DNA from 3 places in the Asanoa sp. NPDC049475 genome. Region 2 is predicted to be linked to each of the others. Evidence: predicted binding sites of a transcription regulator. Region 2 holds the regulator's gene; each other region holds the start of a gene.
The links. Region 2 encodes HrcA, which represses chaperone genes, less so after heat shock. Its sites were predicted from a motif close to GGTTNGCACNCTCNNNNNGAGNGTGCNAACC; they were not measured.
Positions count from the first base shown of each region.

Region 1: a site for HrcA is predicted at 1,344-1,374, ahead of groES (co-chaperone GroES). Genes of this name have one in related genera too.
Region 3: a site for HrcA is predicted at 1,989-2,019, ahead of groL (chaperonin GroEL). Genes of this name have one in related genera too.

Region 1 covers NZ_JBFAPY010000003.1:261,574-264,845, reverse strand. Annotated here, with positions in the region: gene ybaK (Cys-tRNA(Pro) deacylase) at 1-112, opposite strand, end outside; partial or broken gene AB0J88_RS12315 (methyltransferase domain-containing protein) at 135-1,274, opposite strand; gene groES (co-chaperone GroES) at 1,484-1,798, shown strand; gene groL (chaperonin GroEL) at 1,877-3,272, shown strand, end outside.
Region 2 covers NZ_JBFAPY010000006.1:43,670-46,941, reverse strand. Annotated here, with positions in the region: gene AB0J88_RS24270 (DUF4870 domain-containing protein) at 1-528, opposite strand, end outside; gene hrcA (heat-inducible transcriptional repressor HrcA) at 690-1,709, shown strand; gene dnaJ (molecular chaperone DnaJ) at 1,774-2,910, shown strand; gene AB0J88_RS24255 (16S rRNA (uracil(1498)-N(3))-methyltransferase) at 2,932-3,272, shown strand, end outside.
Region 3 covers NZ_JBFAPY010000005.1:9,377-12,648, reverse strand. Annotated here, with positions in the region: gene groL (chaperonin GroEL) at 296-1,882, opposite strand; gene AB0J88_RS20025 (GlsB/YeaQ/YmgE family stress response membrane protein) at 2,588-2,899, shown strand; gene AB0J88_RS20020 (GAF and ANTAR domain-containing protein) at 2,980-3,272, opposite strand, start outside.

The DNA of each region.
Region 1 (3,272 bases), on a different contig from region 2:
CCTCGCCGTAGCCCGACGTCTTCGGGTCCACGTCATAGGGGTGCGTCGTGAACGGGACCTTCTCGCGGGTCAACACCACCGTCGCCGGCGTTCCCTGCGCTTTCTTGGCCACCTTCGAAGGTTATCGGTGTCGCGAGCACTGCCACCTGCGCACCCGCCACCCGGGTCAGCAGCAGCGAGATCGAGGCCCGTCCCCGCAACCGCAGGTCCCGGCGGAACTGGGCCGGGTCCAGCGCCGAGCCCCGCTTGAGGATCTCCACCGTGCCGACGTCCCTGGAGCGCAGTTCCGCCCGCAGCCGCTTCAGGGAGAACGGCAGCACGTCGGTCACCGCGAAACAGCGGCCGAATGGGGTCGGTGCCGGCGAGTCGGTCCACACGTACGCGATGGTCGGGTCGCCCAACCGCCCATCCACGGTCGCGGCGAACTCGGCGACCAGGCCTGCCCGGACCACCGCGCCGTCGGGGTCGTAGAGGTAACCGCCGACCGGGCCGACCGGTGCCGCCACGGTGCCCGAGCCGGTCAGCGCCGATGCCACCCCCGCGCGGATCACCGTCGCCCGGCGGGGCACCGAGGCCAGCAGGCCGCACCACAGGGTGGCCTCGACCACATCCCGGTCGACACTGACCAGCTCGGTCTCCGCGCCCGGCGGCACCCGGGAGTGGTCGAAACCCGGCGCCACCTTGACCGCCACCCGGGGAGAGCGGGCCGCCAGGTCGGCGACGAAATCCCAGGACGGCGAGTACGCCGCCGGGTCGAACACCCGCCGCCCACCGGCCTGGCGCCGGGCCGGATCGCAGAAGACCGCGTCGAACCCACTGACGTCGAAGGTGGTGGCATCGGCCCGCACCACCGAGAACAGGCCGGTGCCGTTCGCGGCCGCGACCTCCGCCGTGGCCGGGTCGATCTCGACGCCGACGACCCGGATCCCGGCCCGAGCCGCGGCCAGCGAGTCGGCGCCGATCCCGCAGCCCAGGTCGGCGAGGGACCGAACCCCAGCGGCCACCAACCGCGAAGCCCGCCGGTCGGCCACCACCGACCGGGTCGCCTGTTCGAGCCCCGCCCGGGTGAAGTACATGTCGCTCGCCGAGGCACCGAACTTGGCCACCGCCTGCCGGCGTAGCGTGGCCTGGGTGAGTGCGGCGGCCGCGAGGTCGGGCGGCACACCCGCCGAGCGCAGCGCGGCGGCTGCGGCGAGCGGGTCGCCACCGACCAGGTCGGTCGCCGCTGCCAGGGCGGCTTCGCCGTCGGGGGTACGCAGGTCGTGCAGGTCCACGAAGTGATTCTCCCGGGTGTGGCGAGCTGGCACTCTCCTTGACGGAGTGCTAGTCGCGGAATAACCTGCGATTAGCACTCTCAGTCTGAGGGTGCCAACAACGCCAGGCAGGTCCGGCACCCGCGACGACGGTCCCGCCCTGGTGGCATGAGGCAAATTGGCGCCGGTCGGATTCTCGGCCGGCTACGAACCTGATACCCCAGGAGGGTATGCCCGTGACTACCGCGACCAAGGTTGCGATCAAGCCTCTCGAGGACCGGATTCTCGTCCAGGCCAACGAGGCTGAGACGACCACGGCGTCGGGCATCGTGATCCCCGACACCGCCAAGGAGAAGCCGCAAGAGGGCACCGTCAAGGCCGTCGGCCCGGGCCGGGTCGACGACAACGGCAACCGCGTTCCGGTTGACGTCAAGGTCGGCGACACGGTGATCTACTCGAAGTACGGCGGCACCGAGGTCAAGTACGCCGGCGAGGAGTACCTGGTGCTCTCCGCCCGCGACGTCCTCGCGGTCATCGAGAAGTAACTGATCACAAGCTGAAGTGCGTGGTGCCCCGGACCGGTTCTGCCCGGGCCGGGGCACCGTGCGTTTGAAGGGACTTAAATGGCGAAGATCCTGAGCTTCTCGGACGACGCGCGACACCTGCTCGAGCACGGCGTCAACACCCTCGCGGACACGGTCAAGGTCACCCTCGGCCCGCGCGGGCGCAACGTCGTCCTCGACAAGAAGTTCGGCGCTCCGACGATCACCAACGATGGTGTGACCATCGCCAAGGAGATCGAGCTCACCAACCCGTACGAGAACCTGGGTGCGCAGCTCGTCAAGGAGGTGGCGACCAAGACCAACGACGTGGCTGGTGACGGCACCACCACCGCGACGGTGCTGGCCCAGGCCATGGTCCGCGAGGGCCTCCGCAACGTCGCCGCCGGCGCGAGCCCGAGCGACCTCAAGCGCGGCATCGACGCCGCCGCCAACGCGGTGTCCGAGGCCCTGCTGGGCAAGGCCGCCGACGTCGACACCAAGGGCTCCATCGCCAACGTCGCCACCATCTCGGCCCAGGACGCCACCATCGGCGAGCTGATCTCCGAGGCGATGGAGAAGGTCGGCCGCGACGGTGTCATCACCGTCGAGGAAGGCTCGACGCTGGCCACCGAGCTCGAGGTGACGGAGGGTCTGCAGTTCGACAAGGGCTTCATCTCCCCGCACTTCGTGACCGACGCGGAGGCGCAGGAGGCGGTGCTCGACGAGCCGTACATCCTGATCACCACCCAGAAGATCTCCGCGGTCGAGGAGCTGCTGCCGCTGCTGGAGAAGGTCGTCCAGGCCGGCAAGCCGCTGCTGCTCGTGGCCGAGGACGTCGAGGGCCAGGCGCTCGCGACGCTCGCGGTCAACGCGGTGCGCAAGACGCTGAAGATCGCCGCCGTCAAGGCGCCGGGCTTCGGTGACCGCCGCAAGGCGATGCTCCAGGACATGGCGATCCTGACCGGCGGCGAGGTGATCGCTCCGGAGCTCGGCTACAAGCTCGACCAGGTCGGCATCGACCAGCTCGGCACCGCCCGGCGCGTCGTCATCGACAAGGACAACACCACCGTCATCGACGGCGGCGGCAGCAGCACCGAGGTCTCCGAGCGGGTCTCCCAGATCCGCAAGGAGATCGAGGCCTCCGACTCCGACTGGGACAAGGAGAAGCTGGCCGAGCGGCTGGCCAAGCTGTCCGGCGGCATCGCGGTGATCAAGGCCGGCGGCGCCACCGAGGTGGAGCTCAAGGAGCGCAAGCACCGCATCGAGGACGCCATCGCGGCGACCAAGGCCGCGGTCGAGGAGGGCACCGTGCCCGGCGGCGGCGCCGCCCTGGTGCAGATCGTCTCCGTGCTCGACGGCGACCTGGGCCTGACCGGCGACCAGAAGACCGGCGTCGCGATCGTCCGCAAGGCACTCGTCGAGCCGCTGCGCTGGATCGCCGAGAACGCCGGCCACGACGGCTACGTCATCGTCGAGA
Region 2 (3,272 bases):
GACGATCACGCTGGGGATGAAGAGCAGGCACCAGCTCACGAACACCAGCACGAACGCGATGATCGACCAGAGCAGCTGGAAGTTCAGCGCCGCGACGGCGTGCGCCCGGACCGTCGGCGACTGCTGACCCTTGGCCAGGTAGGCGACCAGCGGGCCCACGAAGCCGAGCACGCCGAGGCTGACGAACGCGCCGAGCGCGCCGCCGAAGTGCGCGACCATCGCCCAGGTCTTCTCTTCACTGTTGGCGAAGCCCGCCGGGGCCGCGCCACCGTAGTAACCGCCCTGGGGCGGGTAGCCGCCGCCCTGTGGTGGGTAGCCACCGCCCTGGGGCGGGTAGCCGCCACCCTGCGGGGGATAGCCACCGCCCTGGGGCGGGTAGCCACCACCCGGCGGCGGGTAGCCACCGGCGGGCGGGTAGGCGCCGCCACCCGAGGTAGGCGGCGGGTAGGCGCCGCCACCCGAGGTGGGAGGCGGTGCGGAGTTGGGATCCGGGTAGCCCTCGCCGGGCGGCCGGGGTGGCTCAGTCATGCCTGCACCGTAGGGGTATCGATCAACCCGCGCCAGATGGGAGTTCTGACTTGTTCTGGACAGCTTGGCCACGGCAAACACCGATCATCGCCAGGCGGACGGGTGCGTCGTAGACTGGCACTCGCTACAGTCGAGTGCCAAAGGGCGCAAGGGGGTGACGCATGGCTCTCGATGACCGCAAGCTCGACGTGCTGCGGGCGATCGTCGAGGACTACGTCGCCACCCAGGAACCGGTCGGCAGCAAGTCCCTCGTCGAGCGCCACCAGCTGGGCGTTTCCCCCGCCACGGTGCGCAACGACATGGCGGTGCTCGAGGACGAGGGTTACATCCGGCAGCCGCACACCAGCGCCGGCCGGGTGCCGACCGACCGGGGCTACCGGCTCTTCGTCGACCGGCTCTCGACGGTCAAGCCGCTGAGCCCGGCGGAGCGCCGGGCGATCGAGCGGTTCCTGGTGGGCGCGGTCGACCTCGACGACGTGGTGCACCGCACAGTGCGGCTGCTCGCCCAGATCACCCGTCAGGTGGCGGTCGTCCAATACCCCAGCCTGGCCCGCTCGACGGTTCGCCACCTCGAGCTGGTGCCGATCTCCACCACGCGGCTGATGGTCGTGATGATCGCCAACACGGGGCGGGTCGAGCAACGCCAGGTGGAACTGCCGGCGCCGCTCGACGAGAGCCAGGTCACCACCCTGCGTCGGCTGACCAACGAGAAGCTCTGTGGCAGCAAGCTCTCCGACACGCCGCCACTGGTGCAGGCGCTGGTCGACGAGGCTCCCCAGGAGCTGCGCGCGGCCACCGTCGCCCTGTCGACGGTGCTGCTGGAGACGCTGGTCGAGCGGCACGAGGAGCGGGTCGCGCTGGCCGGCACGGCCAACCTGACCCGCGGCGGGCTGCTCGACTTCCAGGGCTCGCTGCGCCCGATCCTCGAGGCGCTTGAGGAGGAGGTCATCCTCCTCAAGCTGATCGGCGAGGTGGAGCCGATAACCCGGGTCCGGATCGGCGACGAGAACGAGATCGACAACCTCCGCGGCACCTCGATCGTGAGCACCGGCTACGGCCCCGGCGTCACGATCGTGGGTGGCCTGGGTGTGCTCGGACCCACTCGGATGGACTACCCCGGCACCATCGCGACCGTGCGCGCCGTGGCACGCTACGTAGGCGAGATGCTGGCCCAGAACTGACACCACCCCCCACCTGATCACCGGCGGCCGGCACAAGCGAGACGACATGAGGACTCAGAACACAGTGGCCAGGGATTACTACGGGATTCTCGGCGTCGCCCGAGACGCCAGCGACGACGAGATCAAGCGCGCCTACCGCAAGCTGGCGCGTCAGTACCACCCGGACGTCAACCCCGATCCCGCGGCGGCCGAGAAGTTCAAGGAGATCAACGCCGCGTACGAGGTGCTCTCGGACGACCAGAAGCGGCAGATCGTCGACCTGGGCGGCGACCCGCTCGCCCCGGGCGGCGGTGGGCCGGGTGGTGGCCCGGGTGCCGGCCCGTTCGTCGGCTTCCAGGACATCATGGACGCGTTCTTCGGCGCGGCCGGCGGCGGCGGAGCGCGTGGCCCGCGCCCGCGCACCCGGCCCGGCGCCGACGCGATCCTGCGGCTCGAGCTCGACCTGCTGGAGACCGCGTTCGGCGTCGAGGCGCCGATCACCGTCGACACCGCTGTGCTCTGCACCACCTGTGCCGGCGCCGGCACCGCGGCCGGCACCCACCTGGCCACCTGCGAGACCTGTGGCGGCCGCGGCGAGGTGCAGTCGGTCCAGCGCACGTTCCTCGGCCAGGTCGTCTCGTCCCGCCCGTGCACCGTCTGCCAGGGCTACGGCACGGTCATCCCGCACCCCTGCCCGACCTGCGCCGGTGACGGCCGCGTGCGCACCCGCCGCTCGCTGACCGTGAAGATCCCGGCCGGCGTCGAGGACGGCATGCGCATCCGGCTCGCCCAGCAGGGCGAGGTCGGTCCGGGCGGCGGCACGGCCGGCGACCTCTACGTCGAGATCCACGAGCGGCCGCACGACGTCTACTCCCGCAAGGGCGACGACCTGCACTGCCGGGTCACCGTGCCGATGACGGCGGCGGCGCTCGGCACCCGACTGACCATCAAGACGCTCGACAGCGAGGAGACGGTCGACGTCAAGCCGGGCACCCAGCCCAACTCGACCCTGCGGCTGCGCGCCCGCGGCGTGCCGCACCTGCGCGGCGCCGGGCGTGGCGACCTCTACGTGCACCTCGACGTGCGCACCCCGGCCAAGCTGACCGCCGACCAGGAGCGCGTGCTGCGCGAGTTCTCCCGGTCCCGGGGCGAAGAGGTGGCCGAGCTGACCAAGCAGGGCGGCTTCTTCTCCCGGGTGCGCGACGCGTTCAACGGACACTGACGCCTTGCGTCCAACAGCACAGTGAGCAGATCTCAGTTTTTGGTCGACGCGCTGCCTAACGGCGACGAGTTCGTGCTCGACGGCCCTGAGGGACGGCATGCCGCCGCCGTGCAACGGATCGGCCCCGGCGAGGAGCTGCTCCTCGCCGACGGCCGGGGCGCGACGGCGGAGGCGGTGGTCACGGGTGCCGGCAAGAACAGCCTGACCCTGACGATCCGATCCCGGGCGTACGAGTCGGCGCCCGACCCCCGCCTCGTCGTGGTGCAGGGCATCGCGAAGGGCGACCGGGGCGAGCTGGCCGTGCAGGCGATGACCGAGGTCGGCGTCGACGAGATCGTGCCCTGGGCCGCGACCCGCTCGGT
Region 3 (3,272 bases), on a different contig from region 2:
TAGTCTCGGGCGCTCGGCGATCATGCGTGGCCCCTCAGGTGCCCCAGCGGCGACGTAGTCATCCACCGCTGGATAGAACTGGCGACGGACGGCGAGTCCGATGATCGGGTTGGCGAGGGCGATGGCGATTTGCAGGGCCCGAGCTCCCCGGACAGATGCGGGTAGAGCCACAGCGGTTTGCCGGCACTACCACCGGCATTCGTGCTATCGACTGCCGTCGTCGTCCAGCCGACGTGACCACGTGTGCCAATTCAGACGGCAGCTCCAGTGCCTTCTCGTGCGGACATCTGGCGTGTCATGATCCTAGCTTCGCCGGCTTGTCGGCGATGAGCACCTCGGTGGTGAGGAACAGCGCGGCGATCGAGGCCGCGTTCTGCAGCGCGGATCGGGTGACCTTAGCCGGTTCGACGATGCCTGCCTCGACCATGTCGACGTACTCACCGGTGACGGCGTTGAGGCCGTACCCCGCCGGGAGTGACCTGATCTTCTCGACGGCGACGCCGCCTTCGAGGCCGGCGTTGACGGCGATCTGTCGCAGCGGCGCTGTCAGCGCTACCCGCACGATGTTCGCGCCGGTGGCTTCGTCGCCGGTCAGGTCGAGCTTGTCGAACACGGTGTCGGCGGCGTTGGCCAGGGCCACCCCGCCCCCCGGCAGCAAGCCTTCCTCGATGGCCGCCTTGGCGTTGCGCACGGCGTCCTCGATGCGGTGCTTTCGCTCCTTGAGCTCGACCTCGGTTGCCGCGCCGACTTTGATCACCGCGACGCCGCCGGCCAGCTTTGCCAGCCGCTCCTGCAACTTCTCCCGGTCGTAGTCGGAGTCGCTCTTGTCGATCTCGAAACGCAGTTGGGCGACCCGACCAGCGATCTGCTCGGCGTCACCGCCGCCGTCCACGATGGTCGTCTCGCCCTCGGCGGCGACGATCGTGCGAGCCCGGCCCAGGCTTTCCAGCCCGACGGTGTGCAGGGTGATCCCGAGCGTCTGGCTGACGACCTGGCCGCCGGTCAAAACGGCGAGGTCGGCCAGCATGGCCTTGCGCCGGTCCCCGAATCCAGGCGCCTTGACGGCCACCGATGTGAAGCTGCCCTGGATCTTGTTGACCAGCAGGGTCGCCAAGGCCTCGCCCTCGACGTCCTCGGCGATGATCGCCAGCGGCTTACCCGTCCGCATGACCTTCTCCAGGATCGGTAGCAGGTCGGTCAGGTTCGCGATCCTGCCGTCGACGATCAGGAGGTACGGATCGTCGAGTACGGTCTCCATCCGCTCGAGGTCGGTGACGAAGTAGGGCGAGAGGTAGCCGTGGTCGAGGCGCATGCCTTCGGTGAGCTCGAGCTCGAGGCCGAAGGTGTTGCTCTCCTCGACGGTGATGACGCCGTCCTTGCCGACCTTGTCCATCGCCTCGGCGATCAGGTCACCGACCGTCGCGTCGCCCGAGGAGATGGTCGCCGTGGCGGCGATCTGTTCCCTGGTCTGGACGTCTCGCGCCTGGTGGCCCAGTGCCTCGGTCACCGCGGCGACGGCTTCCTCGATGCCACGTTTGAGCGCGATCGGGTTGGCCCCGGCGGCGACGTTGCGCAGCCCTTCGCGTACCAACGCCTGCGCCAACACGGTGGCCGTCGTCGTGCCGTCCCCGGCCACGTCGTCGGTCTTCTTCGCGACCTCCTTGACCAGCTGGGCGCCCAACTTCTCGTGCGGGTCGTCGAGCTCGATCTCCTTGGCGATGCTCACCCCGTCGTTGGTGATCACCGGCGCGCCCCACTTGCCGCCGAGCACGACATTGCGGCCCCTCGGGCCCAGCGTCACCTTCACCGTGTCGGCGAGGACGTTCATGCCGCGCTCCAGGCCACGACGGGCCTCTTCACCGAAAGCGATCAACTTGGTCATCTGCGTGAATCCCTCAACGTCGTCGTGCCCACGTGCAGCACCCTGCTCGGGCCGACCTGCGATGACCGCTGCTACGGTCCCCCTCCCGGGGGTCCCATCCCATTTCGGTTGGCACTCGCGTCAGGCGAGTGCTAAGGACAGTGCAGCACCGAACACCCCGGAATGCAAACGACGGTCCGGCCAAACCCGTCCATCCGGTCAGCGCCATCGCGGCATGGCCCAGATCCCGATGCGACTGCCGCCCGGCGTGGCGACGCAGATCCCGAGCCAGGCGGCCCCGGTTCGGGTACGCGGCACGCGACCCGTGGGCGACCTCGCCGGCGGGGTGGCCGGGGGCTGTGGCGGCCCGCTGGTGTTCGGGTCAGCCGGTGCGTTTCCGGTGTGGCGTAGGTCGTTGGACATGACGAACCCTTGGGGGTGAGGCCGGTATGGCGGGCACCTCAGGGTCGGGGCGTCGATTCCGGAATGTCTTCATCGTACACATGTCCGACCCTGGTGCGGTGCATGTGCCAGCCGCGATCTGGCGTACCGGGATTGCGGTGTCCCGGCGATCGAGCCCTCGGCTGGCCGGCATCGGCTCAGCGAACGCATCGGTGTTTGCCGTCGTTTCGTGACGCGACTGGCGTTTAGAGATCGGTCGATGCGGAGACCCGGCAGAAGGGCCGCCCTGCTTTGGGACATCGGCCCGCCATCAAGGAGAGCGTCATGGGCGTTGTCGCCTGGATCGTGCTCGGTGCCGTCGCCGGCCTCATCGCCGAATACCTCACCGGAAAGAAGACCGGCCTACTGCTGGCCGCCGTAATCGGGATCGCCGGTGCCCTGCTCGGCGGGTTCCTGGCGAAGGAACTGCTCGGTTTACAGACGCTGGACAGCTTCTTCAACCTGAGCACCTGGATCACCGCGATCATCGGAGCCGTGGTTTTGTTCCTGCTGGTCGGGGCCGTTCGGGGACGCGGTGGACGGACCCGGCGCTCCGGCAGCCGTTGGCGCAGCCGCAGTAGAGCAAGCCGGCGGTAGGGGCAGGACCGGCTTCAGAGGTTGCGCGATGCCTCGCCGGCGTCCAAAGTAGACAGTTGTTGCCGCCGCGTCGAGGGCAATCAGCGGGGCGGGCTGCCGGCCGTCGCTGGTGGGATCTGTTCGGTTCCGTCGACGACGGCTTGGGCGAGGTCGGACAGGCGCTGGTTGTGGCTACGGGCGTTGCCGCGCAGCAGGGTGAACGCCTCGGCCATGTCCAGGTGGAGCCGTTCGGCCAGCACGCCCTTGGCCTGCTCGATCAGGATCCGACTGCGCAGCGCGGTCTCCAACTGCTCGGTCAGGACCTCGCGGCGGTGGATGGCACGTTGCTGCAGGAGTCCAATGGTGGCCACGTCGGCCAGGGCTTGACCGATAC